3 regions of the Enterobacter adelaidei genome follow, and region 2 is predicted to be linked to each of the others. Evidence: riboswitches for the same ligand, from Rfam matches in the RefSeq annotation. Region 2 holds a riboswitch; each other region holds the start of a gene.
What was found. Region 2 has a riboswitch for thiamine pyrophosphate ahead of thiC (phosphomethylpyrimidine synthase ThiC). Riboswitches for the same ligand answer to the same signal wherever they lie in the genome.

Region 1 (10,009 bases), 470 kb from region 2:
TTACCTCCTCACTTCATCGGGAACTATTATTGGCTTAATATAGGGATTAATAAATTGCTGATTATTTGTCAGGAGTTCCTCTTTTATGCCTTCCGGTCGACTGCAACAACAATTTATCCGCCTCTGGCAGTGCTGTGAGGGGCAATCGAAGGAGACCACGCTGAACGAGCTGGCTGACCTGCTCAGCTGTTCTCGCCGTCATATGCGTACCCTGCTTAACACCATGCAACAGCAAGGCTGGTTGAGCTGGGAAGCAGAGGCGGGTCGCGGCAAACGCTCGCGTCTGACCTTTCTCTATACCGGGTTAGCGCTACAGCAGCAGCGTGCAGAAGATTTGCTGGAGCAGGATCGCATCGATCAGCTGGTGCAGTTGGTCGGCGACAAAGCGGCCGTACGCCAGATGCTGGTTTCACATCTCGGGCGCAGTTTTCGTCAGGGCCGACACATCCTGCGGGTGCTCTACTATCGGCCAATGAAAAATCTGTTACCCGGCACGGCGTTGCGTCGCTCTGAAACCCATATGGCCCGACAAATCTTCAGCGGCCTGACGCGCATAAATGAGGAAAATGGGGAACTGGAAGCAGATATTGCGCACCACTGGCAGCAACTTTCCCCGCTTCACTGGCGCTTTTTTTTACGCCCTGGCATCCACTTTCACCACGGCCGCGAGCTGGAGATGAGCGACGTCATTGACTCTCTTCAGCGCGCGCGCACACTTCCTCTGTATGCCCATGTATCGCGGATCCACTCCCCGACAGCATGGACCGTTGACATCGAACTGTCCGAGCCAGACCAGTGGTTGCCGTGGCTAATGGGCTATGTTCCGTCGATGATCCTGCCGCGCGAATGGGCATCTCTGCCTCATTTTGCCAGTCAGCCCGTAGGGACGGGCCCTTATGCAGTGACGCGCAATACCAGCAACCAGCTTAAAATTCGCGCCTTTGACGACTACTTTGGCTATCGCGCGCTGATCGATGAAGTCAACGTCTGGGTTCTGCCTGACATCAGCGAAGAGCTGAGCTGCGGCTTAACGCTGGAAGGGCCAACCGAGGGGGAAAAAGCGGTTGAAAGCCGTCTTGAAGAAGGCTGCTATTACCTGCTGTTTGACGCTCGCAGCCATCGTGGCGCCAGTCGCGAGGTGCGCAGGTGGGTTAGCCACGTTCTCTCTCCGGCTAACCTTATCTATCAGGCAGAAGAACAATACCAGACATACTGGTTCCCGGCATACGGCCTGCTCCCTCGCTGGCATCACGCCCGACCGGTTCACGGTGAAAAGCCTGCCGGGCTGGAGTCGATCACGTTGACCTATTACCGTGACCATGTGGAGCACCGCTTTATCGCCCGGATCATGAGCAAACTGCTGGCTGCTGAAGGCGTTCATCTCGACATTCAGGAGGTCGATTATGATGAATGGCACCGCGGAGATATCGTCAGTGATATCTGGCTGAACAGCGCCAACTTCACCCTACCGCTCGATTTCTCGCTGTTCTCTCACCTGTATGAAGTACCGCTGATCCAGCACTGCATCGAACGCGACTGGCAGCAGGATGCCGCCCGGTGGCGAGCAGGTGAGATGAACCTGGCCTCGTGGTGTCAGCAACTGCTCGCGCAGCAGGCGATTGTGCCGCTGATCCATCACTGGCTGATGATTCAGGGTCAGCGCAGTATGCGCGGCCTGCGGATGAACACCTTAGGCTGGTTTGATTTTAAATCCGCCTGGTTTGCCCCGCCGGAGCCATAACGCTTTCGCAATATTCACCAAATCATTACAATAGCGCCGTTCTCAACGGGGTGCTGCATCACTGATGTGCGCTGAGATAATACCCGTCGAACCTGATCCGGATAACGCCGGCGAAGGGATTTGAGGCTGTTGCTCAAAATCCTTTGCCACTCAACCCTGAGGTGCAAAGTGTTAAAAAAAGTTCTTCCCCTGCTGGCGCTGTTCGCGCTGCCTGCTATTGCGAAGCCCGTTCTGACGGTCTACACCTACGATTCCTTCTCTGCTGACTGGGGCCCAGGCCCGGTGGTGAAAAAAGCCTTTGAAGCTGACTGTAACTGTGAATTGAAATTCGTGGCGCTGGAAGATGGCGTCTCGCTGCTCAACCGCCTGCGTATGGAAGGGAAAAACAGTAAAGCCGATGTGGTGCTGGGGCTGGATAACAACCTGCTGGAGGCCGCCTCGCAGACCAAACTGTTTGCCAAAAGTGGCGTAGCTGCAGATGCCGTCAACGTTCCGGGCGGCTGGAAAAATGACACTTTCGTTCCGTTCGACTACGGCTACTTTGCCTTTGTTTACGACAAAAACAAGCTGAAAAACCCGCCGAAAAGCCTGAAAGAGCTGGTGGAAGGCGATCAGAAATGGCGCGTCATTTATGAAGACCCTCGCACCAGCACTCCAGGTCTGGGTCTGCTGCTGTGGATGCAGAAAGTCTATGGGGATAAAGCGCCGGAAGCATGGCAGAAACTGGCCGCCAAAACCGTCACCGTGACTAAAGGCTGGAGTGAAGCCTACGGCTTGTTCCTGAAAGGTGAAAGCGACCTGGTACTGAGTTACACCACCTCCCCGGCCTACCACATTATCGCTGAGAAAAAAGACAACTATGCCGCGGCCAATTTCGCTGAAGGTCATTACCTGCAGGTGGAAGTGGCTGCGCGTACCGCGGCCAGCAAACAGCCAGAACTTGCCGAGAAGTTCCTGAAATTTATGGTTTCACCGGCATTCCAGAATGCCATTCCGGCGGGTAACTGGATGTATCCCGTGACCAACGTAGCGCTGCCAGCAGGTTTCGAGCAACTGACCAAACCGCAAACGTCTCTGGAGTTTACGCCGCAACAGGTCGCTTCGCAGCGTGCAGCATGGGTAAGTGAATGGCAACGCGCCGTCAGCCGCTAATTCCCGGCTGGTTAATACCTGGGCTGCTCGCCGCCATGCTGATGGTGGCGGTCAGCCTGGGCGCTTTTCTTGCATTGTGGTTGAACGCGCCAGAGAGTGACCTGCTCTCCCTCTGGCACGACAGCTATCTCTGGCACGTTATCCGCTTTTCTTTCTGGCAGACGTTTCTCTCTGCCCTGCTGTCGGTGATCCCCGCCATTTTCCTTGCTCGTGCGCTTTATCGCAGGCGTTTCCCCGGCAGGCAGGCGCTGCTGCGCCTGTGCGCCATGACGCTGATCCTGCCCGTGCTGGTAGCCGTGTTTGGCATCCTGAGCGTTTATGGTCGTCAGGGCTGGCTGGCTTCACTGTTCGGCCTGCTCGGTCTGGAGTGGCATTTCTCGCCATACGGGCTTCAGGGCATCCTGCTGGCGCACGTCTTTTTCAACATGCCGATGGCGACACGGCTCTTTTTACAGGCGCTGGAAAATATCCCCGGCGAGCAGCGCCAGCTTGCGGCACAGCTGGGCATGCGCGGCTGGTCTTTCTTCCGCTTTGTTGAGTGGCCGTGGCTGCGCCGCCAAATCCCGCCAGTTGCCGCACTGATCTTCATGCTCTGCTTTGCCAGCTTTGCTACCGTGCTTTCACTGGGTGGTGGACCGCAGGCAACAACCATTGAGCTGGCAATCTATCAGGCACTGAGTTACGACTACGATCCTGGTCGGGCAGCGCTGCTGGCGATAGTTCAGATGGTGTGCTGTCTTGTACTGGTGCTGCTGAGCCAGCGTCTGAGTAAGGCCATTCCGCCGGGCAGTAACCAGATAACAGGCTGGCGCGATCCCCAGGATAGCCTGCGTAGCCGTATCACCGATATTTCGCTTATTACGCTGGCGCTGCTGCTGATGCTGCCGCCGCTGACGGCCGTTATCATCGATGGCCTGAACCTCAATCTCCTGTCCGTGTTGCAGCAGTCTGTGCTCTGGCAAGCGACCTGGACTTCACTGCGCATTGCGCTGGCCGCCGGGTTGCTGTGCGTCATACTGACCATGATGCTGCTGTGGAGCAGTCGCGAGCTTTATGCCTGCCATGCCCGTAAAGCCGGACAGGCGCTGGAGCTAACGGGTATGCTGATCCTGGCCATGCCAGGCATTGTACTGGCGACGGGATTCTTTTTACTTTTCAACAGTACCGTGGGTCTGCCGGAAAGTGCCGACGGCATTGTGATATTTACCAATGCCCTGATGGCGATCCCTTATGCTCTGAAGGTACTGGAAAACCCGATGCGCGACGTTAATAGCCGCTACGCTCTGCTGTGTCAGTCACTTGGCATTCAGGGCTGGCAACGGCTGAGAGTGGTCGAACTGCGGGCACTAAAACGCCCGCTGGCACAGGCGCTGGCTTTCGCCTGCGTGCTCTCAATCGGTGATTTTGGCGTGGTCGCGCTCTTCGGCAATGAAGATTTCCGCACGCTGCCATATTGGCTGTACCAGCAGATCGGCTCTTACCGTAGCCAGGATGGCGCCGTCACGGCACTCTTGCTGCTGCTACTCTGCTTTGCCTTATTTACCGTTATCGAAAAACTTCCGGGGCGTGATGTTAAAACTGATTGATGTAACCTGGCTCTACCAGCACCTGCCAATGCGCTTCACGCTTTCTGCCCGCCAGGGAGAGATGATTGCGGTTCTGGGCCCGAGTGGAGCAGGGAAAAGCACGTTGCTCAATCTGATAGCCGGGTTTCTGCAACCGGCAAGCGGGTCAATAATGATTGAAAACCACAATCACACCCGCACGCCCCCCGCCCGGCGTCCGGTGTCGATGCTGTTTCAGGAAAATAATCTTTTCACCCATCTGACCGTACGGCAGAACATCGCCCTGGGGATGGATCCGGGATTAAAACTGAACGATAACCAGCGGCAGAAGCTGGAGCTTATTGCCGGGCAGATGGGCATCACCGGGTTTATCGACCGTCTGCCGGGGGAGCTTTCCGGCGGCCAGCGCCAGCGTGTCGCGCTGGCGCGTTGTCTGGTACGCGAGCAGCCTGTTCTGTTGCTGGACGAGCCCTTCTCTGCGCTCGACCCGGCGCTGCGCCAGGAGATGCTGGCTCTGGTACAGGAGGTCTGCCAGCGTCAGAAGCTGACCATGTTGATGGTATCGCACAGCATTGAGGATGCCGCGAGGATTGCTCCGCGATCGGTGGTGATCGCGGAGGGTCGCATTTTATGGGATGGCGAAACGGAAGTACTGGTAAGTGGGAAAGCGAGCGCATCACAGCTTCTGGGTATTGGTTAACGGCTGACGACCTTCAATAAAATCTCGCCATACACCGGCATCAGCGGGTGGCGGATCAACGCCACCAGCGCCACTACGGCTATACCGAGCGTCAACGGAGCAAGCCACAAAAGGCGTGAGCGAGGCAGGTAGCGCGTCAGACGATCAATATTCGCTTTCGCGCTGCGCCACAGCCGCCAGCACAGCCATGCGGCGATCCACAGCAGCAGAGCGGTCGCCAGCAATAGCCACTTAAACTCACCGCTTTGCATACCATCAGGAATATCTATAGCCGCCCCCGCGAGGATCCCCGGCAGGAAGTAAAACGGCGGCCAGAAGACACAGCCGATAATATTCGGCACAACAAATTTTGTGACCGGAAGATCCAGCATCCCGGCGACCATGGGCACCAGCGGACGCGTCGGCCCGACAAAGCGTCCCACCAGGATGGTGAACATGCTGTGCTGGTGCAGCGCATGTTCGGTTTTATCCAGCAGGGCTTTGTTCTTTTTCATAAACGACCAGCGGTGCAGCGGCTTCTTAAAGCGCCAGCCCAGCCAGAAGGAGATCCAGTCGCCCAGCAGGCAGCCGATAATCCCGGCCAGCCACGCCTGCCAGAAGTTGACTTCGCCGCTGCCAATCAGCGCGCCAAGCCCGGCCATCATCACGGTGCCGGGCAGAATTAACCCGACCAGCGCCAGCGATTCCAGAAACGCCACCAGCGCAACGGCGATGAGCGAGTACATAACGGACTGGGTAATAAAGTGTTCCAGCAAAGCCTGCATAACTATTCCGGTCAGAAAACGAATCAGCGATTCTGCTTAGCGCCCCGCACCGCGTCAAGGCAACAATTGTCTGAATAGTTTACAGGTTGCTTCCACAGTTCACCTGTTTGTTTATCTTTTTTTACCGTTTATTCACAACCCGCGCGGAATTCACTGGGGCTGGCACCCGTGCATTTTTTGAACACACGAGAGAAATAAAGTTGATCTTCAAAGCCCACGTTACGCCCGACGGTGGCAATCGGCATCCGGGTGGTGCTGAGTAACAGCTTCGCCTGACTGATACGCTGGTCCTCACGCCAGCTCAGCACGCTGACGCCAAGCTGCTGGCGAAAAAGATGCGACAGCCGCGACGGAGACAGACAGACGTGCTGAGCAACGCTGGCGATATCAAACTGACTATCTGCCAGATGGTCGCTGATGTACTGGCAGGCGTCGCGCACGCGGTTATCCAGCGGAGGGTTAAGCGATTCGTTAATGGCCTCCATACGCCGCAGCAGCAGTTGTTCAAGCAGGTTAATTGCCAGCAGTTCGGCATAACGTCCTCCTGCCTGCCCCGCCTCAATGATCTGGGCAAAAAGCTCGCGAAACTGAGCCAGATGGACATCATCCGGTCGATAAAAACCGGTATGCGCAAAAATCGCCGGCCACGAAAGCCACTCCTGCCAGTAGGCGCGCGGACGGAAGTAGACCCACTGGTGATACCACTCTTTTGCATCCGGGTGACGCCCGTAGTGGTGGATCTCCCCCGGCGGGAACAACAGAATATCGCCGGGGCGGCAGACAAACTGCTGGTCACCGTTCTTGATGATCCCCTCCCCGCGCACGGTCAGGTTGAGGATATACCCTTTCATCCCGAGCGGGCGGTCAACATAAAAGTCGAGATATCCCTCAGCCTCGATAGGGGTCAGTCCCGCCACAAGGTGCGCGTTAAACGAGTATCCCGGCAGCAAAGGATCGTTTTGCGTTTCGGCCATAGATTCAGTTCTCCCAAGGGTCCTGAAGGAAACCAATTGTCCATATCATAAAAAGCAGGTTAAAAATGGCCCGCGAAAAGATCCAAAAAGCATCACGCCGCTTTTACGTCCGCCATGTTTCAGCCTTTCCCCCTGATTTCTCCGCCAGCGCAGGCAGATAACCAGTAACAAAAGTGTCTATAAGTGCGGCAGAAATGTCCACATTGAATATTTGCACGGCGTCACACTTTCCGTTGTAACAGCAATTTAGTCCATAAGATTAGCGGATCCTGCCTGACGATTTTCGCCTCCAGTCTCTAATGTTCTTCCATACCTGTTTTTTTGATGGAGCAACACCATGGCAATTGCGATTGGCCTCGATTTTGGCAGCGACTCGGTTCGCGCGCTGGCAGTGGACTGTACGTCCGGCCAGGAGATAGCAACCAGCGTTGAGTGGTACCCGCGCTGGCAAGAGGGGCGCTACTGCGACGCGCCAAATAACCAGTTCCGTCACCACCCGCGTGACTACATCGAGTCAATGGAAGCGGCAATCAAAACCGTTCTCGCTGAACTGACTGACGCTCAGCGGGCAGAGATTGTCGGGATTGGCGTCGACAGCACCGGCTCCACGCCAGCCCCTGTGGATGCGGAAGGCCGCGTGCTGGCGCTGCGCCCTGAGTTTGCGGACAACCCGAACGCCATGTTCGTGCTGTGGAAAGACCATACTGCCGTGGAAGAGGCCGAAGCGATCACCCGCTTGTGCCATCAAGCAGGTAAAACTGATTACTCGCGTTACATTGGCGGCATTTACTCCAGCGAATGGTTCTGGGCCAAGATCCTGCATGTTACCCGTGCAGACGCATCGGTTGCCCAGGCGGCCGTCTCCTGGATTGAACTGTGCGACTGGGTTCCCGCTCTGCTCTCCGGCATCACTCGCCCGCAGGATATCCGTCGCGGACGCTGCAGCGCCGGGCATAAATCCCTGTGGCACGAAAGCTGGGGCGGCCTGCCTCCGGCTGCGTTCTTCGATGAACTCGACCCGATCATCAACAAGAGCCTGACATATCCGCTGTTTACCGACACCTTCACCGCTGATATCCCTGTCGGCACGCTCTGCGAAGAGTGGGCGAAGCGTCTTGGGCTTCCGCAGAATGTGGCCATCTCCGGCGGCGCGTTTGACTGCCATATGGGCGCAGTCGGCGCAGGTGCACAACCCAATACGCTGGTGAAAGTGATCGGCACCTCGACCTGCGACATTCTGACGGCAGATAAATCCACCGTTGGCAACCGCGCGGTAAAAGGTATCTGCGGCCAGGTTGACGGTAGCGTGGTGCCAGACTTTATCGGCCTTGAAGCCGGTCAGTCTGCGTTTGGTGATATCTACGCCTGGTTTGGCCGCGTGCTGGGCTGGCCGCTGGATCAGCTGGCTGCGGCACATCCTGAACTGAAAACCCAGATAGCCGAGAGCAAAAAACAGCTCCTGCCACAGCTCACTGACGCCTGGGCAAAAAATCCGTCTCTCGATCATCTCCCGGTGGTGCTGGACTGGTTCAACGGCCGCCGTACGCCGTTTGCTAACCAGCGCCTGAAAGGGGTGATTACCGATCTCAACCTGGCAACCGATGCACCTGCGCTGTTTGGCGGTTTGATTGCCGCCACCGCGTTTGGTGCACGCGCCATTATGGAGTGCTTCACCGAACAGGGCATCGACGTGAACAACGTGATGGCGCTGGGCGGTATCGCCCGTAAAAACCCGGTGATCATGCAAGCCTGCTGCGACGTGCTGAACCGTCCGCTGCAGATTGTGGCCTCCGATCAGTGCTGCGCGCTGGGCGCGGCAATTTTCGCCGCCGTCGCCGCAGGTGTTCACGCGGATATCCCGACGGCTCAGCAGCATATGGCGAGCGCCGTCGAAAACACCCTGCAGCCGCGCGCCTCGCAGGCGCAGCGCTTTGAACAGCTTTATCAGCGCTACCAGCAATGGGCAAAAAGCGCCGAACTCCACTATCTCCCTGTCGCCGCCCCGGCCAAAAGCACCGCGGACACTACGGCAACCCTGACCCATTAAGGACACAACGATGACCATTTTTAATAATTATGAAGTGTGGTTTGTGATTGGCAGCCAGCATCTGTACGGACCGGAAGCGCTGCAGCAGGTGACGAAACACGCGGAGCATGTCGTTAACGCGCTGAATGCAGAAGCTAAACTGCCGTGCAAACTGGTGCTGAAACCGCTGGGCACCACGCCGGATGAAATCACTCACATTTGCCGGGACGCCAACTACGACGATAAATGCGCCGGGATGGTGGTGTGGCTGCACACCTTCTCGCCCGCCAAAATGTGGATCAATGGCCTGACGATCCTCAATAAACCGCTGCTGCAGTTCCATACCCAGTTCAACGCCTCCCTGCCGTGGGACAGCATCGACATGGACTTTATGAACCTGAACCAGACCGCGCACGGCGGCCGTGAGTTTGGCTTCATCGGCGCGCGTATGCGTCAGCAGCACGCCGTCGTGACTGGCCACTGGCAGGATCAGCACGCGCAAAAACGTATCGGCTCCTGGATGCGTCAGGCGGTCTCTAAGCAGGACACCCGCCACCTGAAAGTGGTGCGTTTTGGCGACAACATGCGTGAAGTTGCGGTAACCGACGGCGACAAAGTAGCCGCGCAGATCAAGTTCGGTTTCTCCGTGAATACCTGGGCCGTGGGCGACCTGGTACAGGTGGTGAATGAAATCAGCGATGGCGACGTGAGCGCGCTGGTGGATGAGTACGAAAGCAGCTACCGCCTGACCGCCGCCGCGCAGATCCACGGCGACAAGCGCCAGAACGTGCTGGACGCGGCGCGCATTGAGCTGGGCATGAAGCGTTTCCTGGAACAGGGCGGCTTCCACGCTTTCACCACCACGTTTGAAGATCTCCACGGTCTGAAACAACTGCCAGGCCTGGCAGTACAACGTCTGATGCAGCAGGGCTACGGCTTTGCGGGCGAAGGCGACTGGAAAACTGCCGCTCTGCTTCGCATCATGAAAGTGATGTCGACCGGTCTGCAGGGCGGCACCTCCTTTATGGAGGATTACACCTACCACTTCGAGAACGGCAACGACCTGGTGCTCGGCTCGCACATGCTG
Region 2 (10,009 bases):
GTGTCTACTCTGCAAAAATTGCCGGGATTAAAGCAGGTGATGAAGGTCTGGAAGTGAAAGGCTCCGCCATGGCGTCTGACGCCTTCTTCCCGTTCCGTGACGGTATCGATGCTGCCGCAGCAGTAGGTATCACCTGTGTGATCCAGCCTGGCGGTTCCATTCGTGATGACGAAGTGATTGCCGCTGCCGATGAACACGGTATTGCGATGATCTTCACCGACATGCGTCACTTCCGCCATTAATTCCCGGAGCAGAAAATGAAAGTATTAGTGATTGGTAACGGCGGACGCGAGCACGCGCTGGCGTGGAAAGCGGCACAGTCTCCGCTGGTGAAAACCGTCTTTGTGGCACCGGGCAACGCCGGTACGGCGCTGGAGCCTGCGCTGCAGAACGTGGCTATCGGCGTGACCGATATTCCAGCACTGCTGAGCTTTGCCCAGAACGAGAAAATCGATCTGACCATCGTCGGCCCGGAAGCGCCGCTGGTGATTGGCGTGGTGGATGCGTTCCGCGCAGCCGGCCTTAAAATCTTCGGGCCAACCGAAGGTGCAGCACAGCTCGAAGGCTCCAAAGCCTTCACCAAAGATTTCCTCGCGCGTCACAACATCCCGACGGCGGAATATCAGAACTTCACGGAAGTTGAGCCAGCCCTGGCTTATCTGCGTGAAAAAGGCGCGCCGATTGTCATTAAGGCCGACGGCCTGGCTGCCGGTAAAGGCGTTATCGTGGCGATGACTCTCGAAGAAGCGGAGGCCGCGGTGCAGGACATGCTGGCAGGCAACGCATTCGGCGACGCAGGCCATCGCATCGTGATCGAAGAGTTCCTCGATGGTGAAGAGGCGAGCTTCATTGTAATGGTCGACGGCGAGCACGTTCTGCCGATGGCTACCAGCCAGGATCATAAACGCGTAGGCAATGCGGATACCGGCCCGAACACCGGCGGTATGGGCGCTTACTCGCCCGCTCCGGTCGTGACTGACGAAGTGCATCAGCGCACGATGGATCGCATCATCTGGCCAACCGTAAAAGGTATGGCAGCAGAAGGGAATACTTACACCGGTTTCCTCTATGCGGGTCTGATGATCGATAAACAGGGTAACCCGAAGGTCATCGAGTTCAACTGCCGCTTTGGCGATCCAGAAACTCAGCCAATCATGCTGCGCATGAAATCCGATCTGGTCGATCTGTGCCTGGCAGCCTGTGAAGGTAAGCTGGATGAGAAAACGTCCGAATGGGACGAACGTGCATCTCTGGGCGTGGTGATTGCCGCTGGCGGCTATCCGGGCAATTACAACACCGGAGACGAGATCCACGGTCTGCCGCTGGAAGAGATCGAAGGCAGTAAAGTGTTCCATGCGGGTACGAAACTGTCTGACGACGATCGCGTACTGACCAACGGTGGCCGCGTGCTGTGTGCGACCGCGTTGGGTCATAGCGTTGCAGAAGCACAGAAGCGCGCCTATGCGCTGATGGCGGATATTCACTGGAACGGTAGCTTTAGCCGTCAGGATATCGGCTATCGCGCGATTGCGCGTGAGCAAGGGGAGTAACGGAACCGTCTGTTACACTCACCCAACTCCTCTCCCTCAAGGGAGAGGGGATTTACGTCAGAAACTTTTTTCTGTCGGCTGCCAGGTGCAGAAGTCTTCGTTCGCCACCAGCAGCAGCTGAGAACCTTCCGGTGCTTCAAGCCACGCCACACTCACCTCCATAGATGAATGACGCTGACGGCGTTCAATATGTTCGGTTGCCCAGGATTCAAGCTCAGGCTTCACTGTCTGCCCTTCGCAAGTTGTTACCGTCCCATCGGCGTGCCAGCGCCCCTGGCGCAGTACAACGCGTCCCTGACGCAGCGCATCGCTGGTCTGGCGGATCTGTTCAGCACGATAACGATAGAGAGCAATTTGATCGCTGGAAAGCTGCTGTTTTTGACCACTCACTTCACGCTGCATAAAGCTCAGCTCGCCATGGTCATCAAAACGCACTTTCACATGTTCAGGGGTCTTACTGTAGACGTTCAGTTCGATCAGCGACAGGTCATCGCCCTGCCAGCGATACTCCGCGGTCGAGGTATTGCCGTTATGCCACGGGCTAAAAGCAGAAAGCAGATGGACTTCACCGCCGGAATCTTTGCGCCATATTCTGACTGCCCCCTGGTTGTCAGCGTAGCCGCTGGCGGTAAACGGTGGTAGAGAGGAGTCATGACTACAGGCTGACAGCAACAGCACGCCCGCTAACGTGAGCGCACCACGCCAGACAGACAAAAGGGGCGTTACCGCCCCTTCGTTAAAACTGTTCACTGCCACGCGTCTTACTTAACAGCGTCTTTCAGAGCTTTACCAGAAACGAATGCTGGCACGTTAGCTGCGGCGATTTTGATTTCTTTACCGGTCTGCGGGTTGCGGCCAGTGCGCTCAGCACGGTGGTTCACTTTGAAGGTACCGAAACCAACCAGTTGTACAGCATCGCCTTCTTTCAGAGACTCAGTAATTGCAGCCAGGGTAGATTCCAGAGCAGCTTTAGCCTGCACTTTAGACAGATCAGCCTTGTCCGCAATTACATCAATCAGTTGAGTCTTGTTCATAAGTTATCCTTTCAATGTGTTTATCGCTTGCTAAGCATCGAGTGCGACGAAAATGCCAAAAAAGCACTCTCCTGCATACACGCACCGATAGCCACTTTTTTTCGCCCCCCAAATGTAGACCAGACAAGGGGCGAAAGGGAAGAGTCGAGGAGCGACAAAACGGGCGTTATCTCAAGTTTTATTGTCTCATTGGTTAAAAATTATACCAATATTGCTCTCACCGGCCTCACGTAAGTCCGCGCGCAGCCCTTTTATCAGCTCAATATCGCGCTCTTCACACTCTGCCAGTAGGCGGAAAATTTCCCACTGAATGTCCCATTCTTGTTCTACCGCCGGGTTAGCACGCAGCTCTTCGTCGGTCATTTCACGACCTTCCTGAGTCATTTCCAGCATCGCAACGGTCGTAATCGATGCCTTACTGACTTCGATAGCATGCTCCAGCGTTTCACCACTCAGGCGGGAGTGAATCAACTCGCTTAACGCCACACAGGCATCGATCGCCGGATAGACACCGTACAGGTCAAAATCATCCGCAACCGGAATCGCCTCTTCCAGCTTTTCGAGCTGAGAGTCGAAATTCACCTTCGCGTCTTTCACCGTCAGCGTTTCCCAGATCAGATCCAGAATTCGGCGATAAATATGACCATCACCAAAGCCCGTCTGCTTGCAGAACGCGGCATAGTTGGGATACATGCGCTCGCACAGGCAAGCCATAAAGGTGACGTGCTGCCAGCTTTCCAGCTTCTCAAGGCGCAGGTGAATCGGGTTTTGTAACATGATGATCTCTCGAATCGAAAATTAGGCGCAGTTTACCTGAATCATCGCTGAATTTCCTGCCAACGAACAAAAGCCGGGCGTGAAGAAGCCACCGCATCAGCCCAGCGCGTCGGCTCTGGTAACCGGTAACCCTTCATACAGCGCTGCACCCACCCCAGAGCGCTATCCATGCTCACCCGATGTCCGGTGGCAATAAACAGCGGGTTACAGCGGGCTTTGCTGCGCCATACCCACGCCAGTTGTTCACCTTTATCAATGAGCGGCACCAGCGCGCCAGGCTCGGCAGAAAGCGGTTCAAACGCGCCGCACAAGCGTTTCTTAGCTACGCCGATGGTGGGAACATCCACCAGCAGGCCAAAGTGGCTGGCCACGCCTAAACGGCGCGGATGCGAAATACCGTGCCCATCGACAAACAGCAGGTCAGGTTTTTGCGAGAGCTGTTCCCACGCTGCCAGCAGCGCGGGGTATTCGCGGAAGGAGAGAAAGCCCGGGATGTACGGCATGGTGGTGGCAATACGCGCCACTTTGTACTCCACCAGCTCAAGCGAGGGATATTTCAGTACCACCATCGCCGCTCGCGTCACGTCCCCACCCTGCTCAAACCCGACGTCAGCTCCACCGATAAACTGCGGGGGATCCTTATCCAGACGATCCTCGCGGATCACGGATGAAGCCAGTTCAATTTGTTGGGCGCGTAATGACGCGAGATCCATAGCGATTCCTTACTTGTGGTATTGCGCAGAGAGTCGGTGTACCGCCTCCACAAACGCGCCAGCGTGTTCTGGCGGCACGTCCTGATGAATACCATGCCCGAGGTTAAAGACGTGCCCTTCGCCCTGGCCGAAACCGGCGAGAATGGTTGCCACCTCTTCTTCAATGCGAGCCGGCTGTGCATAAAGCATGGACGGATCCATATTGCCCTGCAGCGCCACCTTGTCACCCACGCGACGGCGCGCATCGGCAATATCGGTTGTCCAGTCGAGACCCAGCGCGTCACATCCCGTTGCAGCCATCGCCTCCAGCCACTGACCGCCGCCTTTGGTGAACAAGGTCACCGGCACGCGGCGGCCTTCGTTTTCACGCAGCAGGCCATCAACGATCTTGTGCATGTAATAGAGCGAAAACTGCTGATAATCGCGTCCGGTGAGTACGCCGCCCCAGGTGTCGAAAATCATCACCGACTGTGCGCCCGCTTTAATCTGTGCGTTGAGGTAGAGCGTGACGCTCTTCGCCAGCTTGTCGAGCAGCGCATGCAACGCCAGCGGCTCCGCGTACATCATCTTTTTAATCACGGTGAAAGCCTTGCTGCTGCCACCTTCAACCATGTAAGTCGCCAGCGTCCACGGACTGCCAGAGAAACCGATCAGCGGCACTTCACCTTTCAGCTCATGGCGAATGGTGCGCACGGCATTCATCACATAGCCCAGTTCATCTTCAGGATCGGGAACAGGCAGCTTGTCGACGTCGGCTTTGCTTTTGATTGGGGAGGTGAAACGTGGACCTTCACCGGTTTCAAAATAGAGCCCAAGGCCCATCGCATCCGGGATGGTCAGAATATCCGAGAAGAGGATCGCAGCATCCAGCGGGAAGCGGCGCAGCGGCTGGAGCGTCACTTCACAGGCCAGCTCAGCGTTTTTGCACAGCGACATAAAATCGCCTGCCTGCGCGCGCGTGGCTTTGTACTCTGGCAGATAGCGTCCCGCCTGGCGCATCATCCACACCGGGGTGACATCAACGGGCTGGCGCAGCAGCGCACGCAGATAACGATCGTTCTTCAGTTCGGTCATTTTTGCAGTTCCTTAAGCGTCATGGCCTCAGTGTAACACTACTCATACTCAGCCCGACACATTGCCACAGTATCTTCTATTAGCCGACGCGCCACCGTACCTGGCGGCGGTAACAGAGGTAAATCGTCATACCGATACCAGTTCGCTTCCAGTAACTCTTTCTGGTCGATGACGATATCCCCGCTATCATATTCGGCCATAAATGCCGTCATTAATGACTGCGGGAACGGCCACGGCTGGGAGGTAACATAGCGCAGGTTCTTCACTTTAATCCCGCTCTCCTCCATCACTTCGCGCGCCACCGCCTGCTCCAGCGTTTCGCCCACTTCGACAAACCCGGCCAGCACAGTGTGAATGCCGTTGCGGTGACGGGTATGCTGCGCCAGCAGGATAGAATCCTCGCGACGGATAGCGACGATAATGCACGGCGCAATCTGCGGATAGTAGCGTTCACGGCAGTGGCTGCAGAGCATCGCCCACTCGGTTTTGCTCGGGTGCATGGTATGCCCGCAGTAACCGCAGTATTTATGCGAACGATAAAACTCCGCCAGCTGTACACCACGGCCCGCCAGCTGGAACAGCCCCACATCCAGATCCAGCACCTGACGAACCGATCCCATGTCCTGACGTCGAGCCTGCTGGACCATCCACACGGGATCGCCCTGCCACTCACCGATCCTCAGTGCAGGTTGACCAACAAGATCGAATTTTTCCGCCGTACCATAGGGAATTTCCCCGACGGGGAGCCATAATTTTTGTTCGTGACTGACGATCCACCAACCAAGATCTGATTTTTCAATAATACGATCCATATCTATTGCACTACCTTCGCTTCACTGACATGTTGTTAGCATTGTGGTTACATTTTGGATAAGCAGATTCAATTCTAAACTTTGCGGAGTCGAACATGTTAAACCAGCTAGAAAGCCTGACTGAGCGCGTTAGAGGAAGTAACAAACTGGTGGATCGCTGGCTACATGTGCGCAAGCATCTACTCGTGGCTTATTACAATCTGGTCGGTATTAAGCCTGGCAAAGAATCGTTTATGCGTCTGAATGAAAAAGCGCTGGATGATTTTTGTCAGAGCCTGGTCGACTACCTGTCCGACGGCCATTTCAATATTTATGAACGCATTATCCGCGAAATGGAAGGGACTACGCCGTATTTAGCGGCCAGCAAACTCTATCCGCTGCTGGAAGCCAATACCCAGCAGATTATGGACTACTACGATTCCACGCTTGAGAATGCGATCGATCACGATAACTATCTTGAGTTTCAGCAGGCGCTTTCCGACCTTGGCGAAGCGCTGGAAGAGCGATTCACACTGGAAGATAAGCTGATCGCCCTCGTGCTGGATAGCAATCTCAGTGCCAGCAACGAAGATAACATCGCGCGCCCTGCTTGAGTTCTTAATCGTTAACGAGTAATTTACAAACATTCGCCCCTCTCACGAGGGGGATTTTTCTTGTCGGAGTGCCCAGCGTTTGCAAAAACGCGGGCTGAGACCGTTAATTCGGGATCCGCGGAACCTGATCAGGCTAATACCTGCGAAGGGAACAAGAGTCACACTGCTGTTGAATCGCCTGCGGGCGATCTTCTCTTGCTTCATCCGTCGTCTGACAAGCCATGTCCTTCACTTTTGGAATGAGCTATGTCTACCACTAAACTGACCCGCCGCGAACAGCGCGCACACGCCCAGCAATTCATTGATACCCTGGAAGGCACCGCTTTCCCGAACTCGAAACGCATCTACATCACCGGCTCTCAGGCGGATATCCGCGTGCCGATGCGTGAAATTCAGCTTAGCCCAACGCTTATCGGCGGCAGCAAAGATAACCCACAGTATGAAGACAACGAGGCTGTGCCGGTGTATGACACCTCCGGTCCCTACGGTGACCCTGAAATTGCCATCAACGTTCAGAAAGGCCTGGCTAAGCTGCGCCAACCGTGGATCGACGCCCGCCTGGACAGCGAGGAGCTAAACGAGCAAAGTTCTGCCTATACCAAAGAGCGCCTGGCCGACGACGGTCTGGACGAGCTGCGCTTCACCGGCCTGCTGACACCGAAACGCGCTAAAGCGGGCAAATGCGTGACCCAGTTGCACTACGCGCGTCAGGGGATCGTCACCCCCGAAATGGAGTTCATCGCCATCCGCGAAAACATGGGCCGTGAGCGCATCCGTAGCGAAATTCTGCGCCACCAGCATCCGGGGGAAGGTTTTGGCGCTCGCCTGCCGGAAAACATTACGCCGGAATTTGTGCGTGACGAAGTCGCCGCTGGCCGCGCGATTATCCCTGCCAACATCAATCACCCGGAATCTGAGCCAATGATTATCGGCCGTAATTTCCTGGTGAAGGTCAACGCTAACATCGGTAACTCGGCCGTTACTTCGTCTATCGAAGAAGAGGTGGAAAAACTGGTCTGGTCGACGCGCTGGGGTGCGGACACGGTGATGGACCTCTCCACTGGCCGTTATATTCACGAAACCCGTGAATGGATCCTGCGTAACAGCCCGGTTCCTATCGGGACGGTACCTGTGTATCAGGCGCTGGAGAAGGTCAACGGCATTGCCGAAGATCTTACCTGGGAGGCCTTCCGCGACACGTTACTGGAACAGGCTGAACAGGGCGTAGACTACTTCACTATTCACGCAGGTGTACTGCTGCGCTACGTGCCGATGACGGCGAAACGTCTGACCGGCATCGTCTCGCGCGGCGGTTCGATCATGGCGAAGTGGTGTCTGTCCCATCATCAGGAAAACTTCCTCTACGAACACTTCCGTGAGATTTGCGAAATCTGCGCCGCGTACGATGTCTCTCTGTCGCTGGGCGACGGTCTGCGTCCTGGCTCCATCCGCGATGCCAATGACGAAGCGCAGTTTGCCGAATTGCACACGCTGGGTGAACTCACCAAAATCGCCTGGGAATATGACGTACAGGTGATGATTGAAGGCCCGGGACATGTGCCAATGCAGATGATCCGTCGCAACATGACTGAAGAGCTGGAGCACTGCCACGAAGCGCCGTTCTACACCCTCGGGCCATTGACCACCGATATCGCGCCGGGCTATGACCATTTCACCTCCGGGATTGGTGCGGCAATGATTGGCTGGTTCGGCTGCGCCATGCTCTGCTACGTCACGCCGAAAGAGCACCTCGGCCTGCCAAACAAAGAAGATGTAAAACTGGGTCTGATCACCTACAAGATTGCCGCCCACGCAGCCGATCTGGCGAAAGGCCACCCGGGCGCGCAAATCCGTGATAACGCCATGTCGAAAGCACGCTTCGAATTCCGCTGGGAAGATCAGTTCAACCTGGCGCTCGACCCATTCACTGCTCGCGCCTATCACGACGAAACACTGCCGCAGGAATCAGGCAAAGTGGCACACTTCTGCTCCATGTGCGGGCCGAAATTCTGCTCGATGAAAATCAGCCAGGAGGTACGTGACTACGCTGCCGCACAAACCATTGAAGTGGGCATGGCGGATATGTCAGAAACCTTCCGCGCCAAAGGCGGTGAAATCTACCTCAAAAAAGAGGAGGCGTAATGTACCAGCCCGATTTCCCACCTGTGCCCTTTCGTTTAGGGCTCTATCCGGTGGTGGATAGCGTGGAATGGATAGAGCGCCTGCTTGCGGCGGGCGTTCGTACGCTCCAGCTACGCATTAAAGATAAACACGATGAAGAGGTAGAGGCGGATGTGGTTTCTGCCATCGCGCTAGGGCGTCGCTATGACGCTCGCCTGTTTATCAACGACTACTGGCGACTGGCGATCAAACATCAGGCTTACGGCGTACATCTGGGTCAGGAAGACCTTGAGACAACCGACCTCAATGCGATCCGCGACGCAGGGCTACGTCTGGGGGTGTCAACGCATGACGATATGGAAATCGACGTCGCGCTGACCGCCCGCCCCTCTTACATCGCCCTCGGCCACGTATTCCCGACGCAAACCAAGCAGATGCCCTCCGCACCGCAAGGTCTGGCGCAGCTGGCGAGCCACGTTGAACGCCTTGCCGATTATCCCACCGTTGCCATCGGCGGCATTAGCCTTGAACGTGCCCCGGCGGTGCTGGAGACCGGGGTCGGCAGCATTGCCGTCGTCAGCGCCATTACCCAGGCCGCAGACTGGCAGTCGGCTACCGAGCAGCTGTTACAGCTGGCAGGAGCAGGCGATGAATGATCGTGATTTTATGCGCTACAGCCGTCAGCTTCTGCTGGAGGATATCGCCATTGACGGACAGCAAAAGCTGCTCGCCAGCCGGGTTCTGATTGTGGGTCTGGGCGGGTTAGGAGCCCCTGCCGCGCTCTATCTGGCAGGGGCGGGCGTCGGCACGCTGGTACTGGCCGATGACGACGAGGTTCACCTCAGCAACCTGCAACGGCAAATTCTCTTTACCACCGAGGATATTAACCAGCCTAAAGCGCAAATCACCCGCCAGCGGCTGAACCAGCTTAACCCGGACATCGAACTGATTGCCCTACAGCAACGGCTCAGCGGTGAAAGCCTGCAACGCGAAGTTGCCCTGGCCGACGTGGTGCTGGACTGCACCGACAATATGGCGACGCGTCAGGCGATCGACGCCGCCTGCGTGGCAAATAATACGCCGCTTATCACCGCCAGCGCGGTGGGTTTCGGCGGGCAGATGATGGTCCTGACTCCGCCGTGGTCGCAGGGCTGCTATCGCTGCCTGTGGCCGGATGATGCCGAGCCAACGCGCAATTGCCGGACGGCGGGCATTCTTGGTCCGGTGGTCGGCGTGATGGGCACAATGCAGGCGCTGGAAGCTATCAAGCTGCTTAGCGGCATGGAGACGGAACGCAATACGCTGCGCTTGTTTGATGCCCGCTCCAGCGGCTGG
Region 3 (10,009 bases), 1.8 Mb from region 2:
CCAACACTCAACATAATCCCATTATCTACACAGTTATCATAGTGATCGCTATGTGTTTGGATGTGGCAAGCTTCAACAGCTATAGAGTCACCTGTGATAGCACAGCAATGGTTATAGTTGGAACTAACAGCATTACGAAAAATGGCCTGATCAGACGAATCACGCCCTATAGAGCTGATCTCTACCTTCTCACCACGAACAGGAACAGAAGAAGCTTCTAACACCCTCTCAGGCTTCATAGGAGGCTCTACAGGCGCTTCTAATGCATAAGCTGGTATAGCAAGGTTAAGAAGAGCAAAATTAGCGGTATGAGCCTCTAGAAACAATCTAGCTTCTTCTTCATTGTGTGAAAGTCTCCAGGCTTCTCCTATGTTCATAGAACGAATAGCAAGTTGATATGCTTCTTTATTGAAAAAAGTTTGAGAGGGTAGAACTTCCTTATTTTTTACTGGTTTTTTCTTTTCAACAATCAATGATTGTTTCTTGTCTGCTTCTGTTTTCAATGAATCAATATCATAGAACGCTTTACGATAATTACCATTATGTCTAGTGAGAAGCTCTTTAGCTTTTGCTAATCTACTTTCAAAAGAGCCTTTACGTATATTGGCGGCTAAACGATGCACATCATCAAAAGCGCAAGGAGTAGCATTATCTAAATTGATGGTTTGTGTAGTCGCTTTACGAATTGCAAATTCAGCTTTTTTATTATTTTCATTAATAATAGCCTGTTTATACCGTTTGCATTTTGTATAATGAGATTTTAAATTTTTATTAGTGATTATTCCTTTGCAACCAATACATTTAGTTGTATCACGTTCTCTGATCTTTTCTTGAATTAGTTTTGCTTCAATTACTTTAGGGTTTTTCTTGCAATGATTTTCATGAGTGTTTTTTATGCGGTTTAAAACAGGAATATTGCACCAGCAGCAAGGGCTAAGAGAGCTATCAAGGTGTGATGTTACACAATCAGATGATAAATGAATATCTAACTCATTGGATGGAATGGACTTAAGACATTTTGAACATACAACAGATTTAATAGCCACGATAAAGCCCCTCTAATCTTCTGCATGAGGATTATTGTAATAGTATTACTTGCTGTCAGTCAAAAAGTTTAGTTTTTGTTCCTCAGTTTTTCACATTCTAAATCTAGCTCAAGATCTTCAATGCGATGCAAAGCATTAACTAATTCTTCTTCTGTAGCTTCCAGCTTTTCGACAACGTAACTCCTACACATTTCAAGGTGCTTGATCTGTTTATCCTTTCCTAACCCAATCAAGTAAATTAAAATAGTAATTGAACATACAAACCAAATCATTTTAATCTCCCCTAATAAGTGTAATTGAAAAAAACGCCCATCTGTTAAAGGGCGGCTTTAGCAATACACTAAAGACTTATTGATAAGAGTTCTTTATTAAAATAAATTATATGCCACTTACTTTTATGAGTGTTCCCTAAATTATTTTGAAATCTGTGAGTTTACTACTATATCATCTTCAACCACTAACGTAAGTGTGTAACCTTGTTTATGCCATTTACCATTATTAGGCTTCCATCCTTTAGAGAGAAGAAATTCAGAAGCACTAGAAATAGACATATTCATCACATGGTCTGCTTGAGTTGTCGGGGTAGAAGTTTTTGGTTTATGCTCTTTTGAAGAGCTACATTTTCCATTTGCTTCATCTACTTGTGTACATCCAGATTTAGATAACTCTTGTCTATGATGCTGGCTGATAGCGGAAGCGTTAAAAGCAGCAACAGAAAGCAGAACAACTAATAAAACTTTTCTCATGATAGACACCTATGATTATTAATCGTCGTGGTGATGTTTCTTGCTATTCTTAGCCCAAACACCAGTACCCGCAGCAGCATCACGAGTGTTAGCATAAGCAGCATTGTAAGAAGCATTGTTAATAGCTTCTTTGTGCTGAGATTCTGCAAGATAACAAGTGTCTTTACTAATGCCTTGCGCCTCACATTTAGCCATACGCTGAGCAGGAGAAGAACAAGCAGCTAAGAAAGTAGTAACACCAGCAACTAGTGCAACACTTAAAAATTTATTCATTACCATCACCTTAAATTAGAACGCTATCAACAGAAATTAATTTAAATGCACCTATAGAATTTAAAGCTATTTCTTCACACTCACTTGCTTTTATATTGAAATTACCCTCTTTAATTCTCCGCTTCACTACATCCCTGGTTTTATTGAAATCTTCTTTATTGTTAGATGCTTTCATTATCCCTAATGCAGCACACACCGAAGAAGGGGAAGAATCACTGTAAGTAGTGGCTTTTGGTACACGACTAGAAGTACATCCAGTGATAACACTAACAATAGCCAATAAATAAACATACATTTTCACTATTGTGAATTCCTGTTTAATGTGATTAAAGATAAAATCTAATCATCACCTCAGAATATGCAGCTAAAATTGTTCCACATAAACCCAATCCAGATACCTACAACAATCAAAATCAAATACAATGCAGCAGAAAGAAAAACATATTTTGCCATAATCGCTATCATCAGTATAATCACAGAGAACCAGTGAGCTAAAATTCATGGGGATGAGTTTGTAGGGGCAACGGTGGTTAACTGGCTTAATTTTAAAATACTCCCACTGCTTTAGCCGTTGTCATAACAACCACAAAGTAAGCCAACCATCCTAAAATATCCTATTTTACATAGGAAGATTTTTTCATATCGAACATTTGTCTAATAAATTTTTAATCAAAACCTTCATTAGAAGAGCTGGAATTAAATGCTTACCATCCGTAAGATACGCCAGCACCCACAGTAGCACCGCCATAAGAACCAGCACCAACAGAGGCTTTAGTTACTACACGCTCTGTTACACGAGCAGAGAAGCCTACAGCTATAGCACCTTGTGAATCGTATTCACCCACACCAGCCCCGATAGCGAAAGTTTGAGAATCTGTAACCTGTGGAATGTTAGACATAGCAGCAACAGAAGCCACGCCAACAGCAGCGCGTTTACGGTTGTTATCTACGTCATTTTTCAGATTCTGGAAGTTGTTATTATTTTCATTTTCTAACGCTGTAATACGTTCTTCATGATTAGAAAGTTGTGAGCTATGGCGCCGAATAGTGGTTTCTTGGGCTTGTTGGCGTGACTGAACATTATCAACAGCAACAGTATTACCAGCTACTTGTTTGCTATTGCTATCTACTTTAGCTTGTGTAGCTGTATCTACTTGCACTTTGGTAACGGTTGTTGTTACTCCATCTTTACCATCAACGCCATCTTTCCCGTTAGCACCTACAGCACCAGTGGCGCCCGTGTCGCCTTTATCCCCTTTAGCGCCTGTAGCCCCGTCTTTACCGTTAACACCGTCTTTACCATCAACGCCGTTAGTTGGCTTAGGTGCATTCTCAAGTGTTGTAATTCTTTGACCTAAAGCGCTATCAGCACCAGAACGGGCGTTACTTTCATCTACAATAGAATCTGTAAGCTGTTTATTGACGCTATCAAGCTTGCTATTAACAGAGCTAATATCGTTAGCATTTTGCATAATCAAACCTTGTTGGTTATTGTTTGTTAAATGCTCTTGCTGTATTTGGTTTGTATTATCTACAGTGGTACGGGTAACAGCATCCAGATCGTAGCTTGCACCATCGTTACCACGAATTTCTAACCCGGAGTTAGGTGAAGTAACAGTATATTGTGCAGCCTTAGCAGGAATGACAGCAGCGAACATAGAACCCAACACAATTACAGCCAGAGTAGTCCTAACGGTAGTTTTCATTTAAAAGCTCTTATCACAAAAGTAAACTCGGTTATTTCGCTATCCTGGCGGGAAGATATAACACCCTGTTATATCGAGATAATTTCATACGACTTATAGCGATTTTTGTTTAATCACTTATTTCGTAACGTGTAGTAACTATCTTGTAATACATAAATTTGAATATTGATCTGGATCACTAAAAGCACTGAAAGCTAAAATGCTATTTCGAAAGTTATTTTAAATAAAACCAATAAATACATGTGGATACGATATTTATCATTTAATCCAACACATGCCAGACCCCCATAAATACATTAATTATATTTATGTTTTTTGGCCGTAAAATGTATAAATTAAGTTCATTCAGTAAGGTTAATTAATATATTTGTGAAAGCTCCTTCTTTTCGAATTAACAGGAGCTTTTGAATGAAGGGTGTTTTGTCGTGGAGAAAAATATTTTTAATCGAGAATAAAACAGGGTTTTGATTGCTATCAATCAGTGATTGAATTGTTGTAAAAAATGATGTTTTTATTTCTCTTAATTAGAAAATTAGATTGATAGGATTACAAAAAAGATTCTAAAGGCAGGTGCATCAACGAGTGACTGAGTGCAAAGCGATAGTAATGATAGAGGGAAAGGGGTAAAGGAACGGTTATGCGAGATACTAACAATAAGAATTTTATTGATTTCATGTGAGAGACAAATTGGGGTACAAGGTGAGGTACAGCGTGAAGAAAGGATAAACGTAAGTGCAAGCTTGCATCGCCAGGCTACATCCCCTAAGCTGGTAATTAATAAAGAAATGTAATCTACATGACTCGGGGTGCCCTTCTTTGTGAAGGCTGAGAAATACCCGTATTACCTGATCTGGATAATGCCAGCGTAGGGAAGTCAGATGCCTTCCCGGTCATCGCTTCTTCACGCAAGGCAGGAGCGAACCCATGCAGCCTGACCTGCTCGATTTACACGTTTTACATCAGTTCCGAACCCGTTCCCCGCTTACGCATTGTATGACTAACGACGTCGTTCAGACCTTTACTGCCAACGTTCTGCTGGCGCTTGGCGCCTCTCCGGCGATGGTGATTGAGGCCGAAGAAGCTGAGCAGTTTGCCGCGATCGCCGATGCATTGCTGATAAACGTTGGCACGCTGACCTTACCGCGAGCGCAGGCGATGCGTCGGGCGATTGAGAGTGCGGTAGCTGCAGGTAAACCCTGGACGCTGGACCCGGTTGCTGTAGGCGCTCTAACGTTTCGCACCCGTTTTTGTCATCAAATCCTCGCCCTGAAACCCGCCGCCATTCGCGGCAATGCTTCTGAAATCCTTGCCCTTGCAGGGATGAGCGCCGGTGGTCGCGGCGTCGATACGACTGACACCACAGCCAGCGCGTTACCTGCTGCACAGGCGCTGGCTCGCCAGACCAATGCCATTGTGGTGGTCACCGGCGAGGTGGATTACATCACTGATGGACAACGAACCCGAACGGTTACCGGCGGCGATCCGCTAATGACGCGCGTCGTGGGAACCGGGTGCGCACTCTCTGCCGTTGTGGCGGCGAGTTGCTCACTGCCGGGCGACAGGCTGGATAACGTCTCCGCCGCGTGCGGATTTATGAAGCGAGCCGGAACGGCAGCCATTGCGCAGTCTCGTGGCCCGGGCAGTTTTGCCAGCTCGTTCCTGGATGCGCTCTACACCTTGGAGGAACTGGCATGAAACGTATTAACGCTCTGACCATTGCCGGCACCGATCCCAGCGGCGGCGCGGGTATCCAGGCCGACCTGAAAACCTTCTCGGCTCTTGGCGCGTACGGATGCTCGGTCATTACCGCACTGGTGGCGCAAAACACGCTCGGCGTGCAGTCGGTTTACCGTATTGAACCGGATTTTGTTGCCGCGCAGCTGGATTCCGTATTCAGCGACGTGCGAATTGATACCACCAAGATCGGTATGCTGGCAGAGACAGATATTGTTGAAGCGGTGGCTGAGCGACTTAAACGTTATCAGGTACAAAACGTGGTGCTGGATACCGTGATGCTGGCAAAAAGCGGCGATCCATTGCTCTCCGCCTCCGCTGTTGAAACGCTACGTAAAAAGCTGCTGCCGCAAGTGGCTCTCATCACGCCCAATCTGCCGGAGGCCGCTGCACTGTTGGGGGCAACACACGCGCAAAATGAACGGGAAATGAAAGAGCAGGGGAATGCGCTGCTGGCGATGGGCTGCGGGGCCGTGCTGATGAAAGGTGGTCATCTTGACGATGCCGAAAGCCCGGACTGGCTCTTCACCCGAGACGGCGAGCGGCGGTTCACGGCGCCACGCGTACACACTAAAAACACCCACGGCACTGGCTGTACGCTCTCTGCCGCGCTGGCGGCGCTACGTCCACGGCATGATAACTGGGCCGATACGGTGAGCGAAGCGAAAACCTGGCTCTCAGCCGCGCTGGCAAAAGCTGATACTCTGGAGGTGGGTCACGGTAATGGGCCGGTACACCATTTTCATGCCTGGTGGTAAGCCGTATACTGGCAGGATACACCACGCCTGAGAAAAACAGAGATGGAACAAGCGCATACCCGGTTAATCGATCAACTAAATGAACGGATCGCCGCGCCCGACAATACGCCGCTGTATCTGAAATTTGCCGAAACGGTAAAAAATGCGGTGCGCAGCGGGGTGCTGGAGCACGGCAATATTCTGCCCGGCGAGCGCGATCTGAGTCAGTTAACCGGTGTGTCGCGCATTACGGTGCGCAAAGCGATGCAGGCTCTGGAGTCCGAAGGGGTGGTGACGCGTGCCCGGGGTTACGGGACGCAAATTAACAACATCTTTGAATATTCGCTTAAAGAAGCGCGCGGTTTCTCTCAGCAGGTGGTACTACGCGGTAAAAAGCCCAATACGCTTTGGGTGAATAAACGCGTGGTGAAGTGTCCGGAAGAGGTCGCCAGCCAGCTGTCGGTGGAGCCGGAGAGCGAGGTCTTTCTCCTTAAGCGTATTCGCTATGTCGACGATGATGCGGTGTCGATTGAGGAGTCGTGGGTTCCGGTGGGGCTGATTCACGATCCGGATGCCATTGGTATCTCGCTGTATGACTATTTTCGCAGCCAGAACATCTTCCCGCAGCGTACCCGTTCACGGGTAAGCGCCCGTATGCCGGACAGCGAATTTCAGGCGCATATAAAGATGGATGACAAAATTCCGGTGCTGGTGATCAAGCAGGTTGCACTTGACCAGCAGCACCGGCCGATTGAGTACAGCATCAGCTACTGTCGCAGCGACCTATACGTCTTTGTGTGCGAGGAGTAATTCCTCGAGAGTAGGGGCACAATCACCGCCACGGTGGCTGACAACCCAGGCGGCTACCGCATTACCCAGCAGGACAGAGTCTGCAAGACTCCACCCTGCAGCCAGCCCGGCAAGCGTTCCGCCAGCATGACTGTCACCCGCCCCGATTGTGTCGACCACGGTGGCGGGAAACGCCGGAACAGAACCTGAGGCGTCACCGTCATGCCAGGTCGCACCGTCTTTGTCGTGGCGAATAATTAGCGCCGAGCCAAAACGCTGCTGCCACTGTGCCCCTAAGCGTGCAGGCGCAATATCAAATCGTTCAGCAGCAATCTGTGCCTCCTGGCGATTAAGCGAGACGATCGGTTTACACGCCATAATTCGCGCCATTAGTGCGTCAGGAATATCGGCGATGCGTGGGCCAAAATCAATAAAGGTGGCGATCGCCTGTAACCCTTCCAGCCAGGACGTCAGGAGCTCGCCGCACGGCGATGCCAGCTGATAACCGGAGAGATATACCAGACTCGCTGGCGGCACGTGAAGTGCTTCCAGCCAGCGCTGTTGCCACTGGTTCTCCACACCGCTAAACGACATAAAAGTGCGTTCACCATCCGGCTCTACCAGCGCCAGACACCAGCCGTTATCGCCGGTTTCGGCCTCGACGGCGCTGTGCAAATTCTGCTTCGCCATGGCGTTACGGATAATATCCGCCCAAACGCCATGGCCGACGGGCAGGGCGTTTTGCGCCGTAATGCCGAGCCGTTTAAGGGCGATGGCAATGTTCAACGCACAGCCGCCGATATTGACGCCCTGCTGTTTAAGCTCGATATCACATCCGCGCCAGGGCAGGGCGTAGGCATCGGCGATAACGTCAATGACCGCTGCGCCCAGCACCGTCACCGGTCGTGTCGCGTGCAGTGTTTTAAGGCGTTGGGCAAAAGAATTCATACGCCCTCCCTTTGCTCCCGGTAGTGCAGCAGTTTCTCGCAATAGTGACCAAAATCAAGCTGGTTCACAGCGTCGAGTTCCTCTTTCAGCTGCGGATCAATAGCCTGCACCCCGTGCAGTGCGCCGCATATGGCCGTCGCCATCGCGCCAATGGTGTCCGTATCACCGCCCAGGTTGGCACATAAAATGGCACAGCGGTTCGGGTCGGTTCCTGCCAGTTCAACCATCGCAATGGCCGCCGGAACGGACTCGATGGTGCTGGTTCCAGCCCCGACGAGCTGATACACCTGCTCGCTGGCCGATTCTGTGCCATTGGCTTCACGCACGGTTTTAAGCGCCAGCTCAATACGTGCTGCCAGAGACGCGCTGAAGGTGGTGGTTTTCACCTCCTGCGCATAGCGGGCGATACCCGGCAGGGCATCGATGATGTTCTGCCAGCGTTCGCCGTCGATGGCGCGAGAAACCGCCCAGGCAATCACCACCGCGCCGGCAATCGCGAGATCCGATTTATGGGTCGGACTGGAAGCCAGCGCCACCTGTTCAACAAAGTGTTCCAGACGCGTGGCCGGGAGCAGGCAGCCCAGCGGGGAGGCGCGCATCGCCGCCCCGTTAGTCACGCCGTTGTTTTCCAGTTCGCTAACCGGTTTTCCGTCGCGAATCGCGTTAAGCGCGATTTTGGAGGTCGGGCCGAGCACGTTTTTATTAAACGCGTCGAAATCGAGCGCCCAGTGCAGAATATGTTTGCCGATAACGTCTGCGCTAATCTCCCCATCGCATTCGATAATCGCATCCGCCAGACATAGTGCCATGGAGGTGTCATCGGTGAACTCGGCCTGTTTGAAATAGCAGGCCGCATTATTCTCTGCCGGGCCGGGTAAAAAGCGGTCGATCCAGCCAAAGTGCGCTTTGACACGCTTTCTCGGCCACAGCTCCGACGGCATCCCCATTGCATCCCCTAACGCCTGCCCGTAAAGGGCACCGAGAACACGTTCTTGTTTCATTTCACTTCCCCTTGTGTCAGCGCGGCATCGCCATCAACCACCTCAATTGCGGTGATCTCTTTATCCGATTCGCGGAAAAACAGCATAAACAGCACGGCGATCGCGGCAATCATGATCCCTCCGAATGCCCACATTCCGGCCCAGTTGAAGGTCAGCCCGTTCACCGGCTCTTTGTATGCGAACATTTTTTCCATCATCACGCCGCCCAGACGGTAACCCAGCAGGCTACCAAAGCCCTGGCAACACAGCGTAATCAGGCCTTGTGCGGCGGTGCGCATATGCACCGGCGCTTTTTTATCCACGTAGATATAGGCGGTCACATAATAGAAGTCGTAGCTCACGCCGTGCAGCAGAATGCCGAGGAACAGCAGGGCGTAAGTGAAGTACTGTTCTGCACCGCCGTAAACAAAGAACCCGTAGCGGATAGCGGCGGTGATTAGGCCCAGCAGTAAGACCTTCTTAATACCAAAGCGTTTGGTGAAGAACGGCAGCGCCAGCATAAAGAAGATTTCGGAGAACTGGCCCAGCGTCATCCAGCCGGTGGCGTTTTTCATCCCCACTTCGGTGAGATAGCCGTTAGCGAAGATGTAGTAGAAGGCCAGCGGCATGGCGAACAGGAACGAGCAGAAGAAGAACACGAGGAAGTTTTTATCGCGCAGCAGGATCAGCGCATCCAGCCCCAGCATCACTTTGAAATCCAGCTTGCCGGTACTTTTCGGCGGCGTGTTCGGCAGGAACAGAGCAAATACGCCGAGCAGGGCGGAGCTGGCTGCGGTCATCAACAGCGGAATATTGGTATCGGAAATATCGCTAAAGCCCAGCATCTGCGGCAGGAAGCCGCACGCCAGCCCGGAGGCAATCCAGCCAATCGTCCCCATCACGCGGATACGTGGGAAATCGGCCTCGACGTCGTCCACGTTGGCGAAGGCAATACTGTTAGTCAACGCGATAGTGGGCATATAGGTCAGAGAGTAAACCAGCAGCAGCGGGAAGAAGGTGCTGAACTGGGTTTGCTGTGCGGCGAAGTAC

Region 1: linked by a shared signal. The riboswitch ahead of thiB (thiamine ABC transporter substrate binding subunit) and the one ahead of thiC (phosphomethylpyrimidine synthase ThiC) in region 2 are both predicted to bind thiamine pyrophosphate.
Region 3: linked by a shared signal. The riboswitch ahead of thiM (hydroxyethylthiazole kinase) and the one ahead of thiC (phosphomethylpyrimidine synthase ThiC) in region 2 are both predicted to bind thiamine pyrophosphate.

What each region holds. Positions count from the first base shown of each region.
Region 1 is NZ_CP154353.1:693,048-703,056, reverse strand. It holds gene sgrR (HTH-type transcriptional regulator SgrR) at 86-1,741, shown strand; TPP riboswitch at 1,778-1,878, shown strand; gene thiB (thiamine ABC transporter substrate binding subunit) at 1,910-2,893, shown strand; gene thiP (thiamine/thiamine pyrophosphate ABC transporter permease ThiP) at 2,869-4,479, shown strand; gene thiQ (thiamine ABC transporter ATP-binding protein ThiQ) at 4,463-5,158, shown strand; gene AAHF05_RS03450 (DedA family protein) at 5,155-5,922, opposite strand; gene araC (arabinose operon transcriptional regulator AraC) at 6,051-6,896, opposite strand; gene araB (ribulokinase) at 7,234-8,943, shown strand; gene araA (L-arabinose isomerase) at 8,954-10,009, shown strand, end outside.
Region 2 is NZ_CP154353.1:225,393-235,401, reverse strand. It holds gene purH (bifunctional phosphoribosylaminoimidazolecarboxamide formyltransferase/IMP cyclohydrolase) at 1-242, shown strand, start outside; gene purD (phosphoribosylamine--glycine ligase) at 258-1,550, shown strand; gene AAHF05_RS01180 (DUF1481 domain-containing protein) at 1,608-2,300, opposite strand; gene hupA (nucleoid-associated protein HU-alpha) at 2,312-2,584, opposite strand; gene AAHF05_RS01170 (YjaG family protein) at 2,771-3,361, opposite strand; gene nfi (deoxyribonuclease V) at 3,403-4,074, opposite strand; gene hemE (uroporphyrinogen decarboxylase) at 4,084-5,148, opposite strand; gene nudC (NAD(+) diphosphatase) at 5,187-5,960, opposite strand; gene AAHF05_RS01150 (Rsd/AlgQ family anti-sigma factor) at 6,056-6,553, shown strand; TPP riboswitch at 6,608-6,721, shown strand; gene thiC (phosphomethylpyrimidine synthase ThiC) at 6,800-8,695, shown strand; gene thiE (thiamine phosphate synthase) at 8,695-9,330, shown strand; gene AAHF05_RS01135 (ThiF family adenylyltransferase) at 9,323-10,009, shown strand, end outside.
Region 3 is NZ_CP154353.1:3,021,730-3,031,738, reverse strand. It holds gene AAHF05_RS14710 (HNH endonuclease signature motif containing protein) at 1-1,046, opposite strand, end outside; gene AAHF05_RS14705 (hypothetical protein) at 1,115-1,318, opposite strand; gene AAHF05_RS14700 (hypothetical protein) at 1,460-1,792, opposite strand; gene AAHF05_RS14695 (hypothetical protein) at 1,811-2,065, opposite strand; gene AAHF05_RS14690 (hypothetical protein) at 2,076-2,366, opposite strand; gene AAHF05_RS14685 (YadA C-terminal domain-containing protein) at 2,770-3,771, opposite strand; TPP riboswitch at 4,564-4,660, shown strand; gene thiM (hydroxyethylthiazole kinase) at 4,696-5,466, shown strand; gene thiD (bifunctional hydroxymethylpyrimidine kinase/phosphomethylpyrimidine kinase) at 5,463-6,263, shown strand; gene AAHF05_RS14670 (GntR family transcriptional regulator) at 6,306-7,052, shown strand; gene AAHF05_RS14665 (PfkB family carbohydrate kinase) at 7,026-7,979, opposite strand; gene AAHF05_RS14660 (ADP-ribosylglycohydrolase family protein) at 7,976-8,980, opposite strand; gene AAHF05_RS14655 (nucleoside permease) at 8,977-10,009, opposite strand, start outside.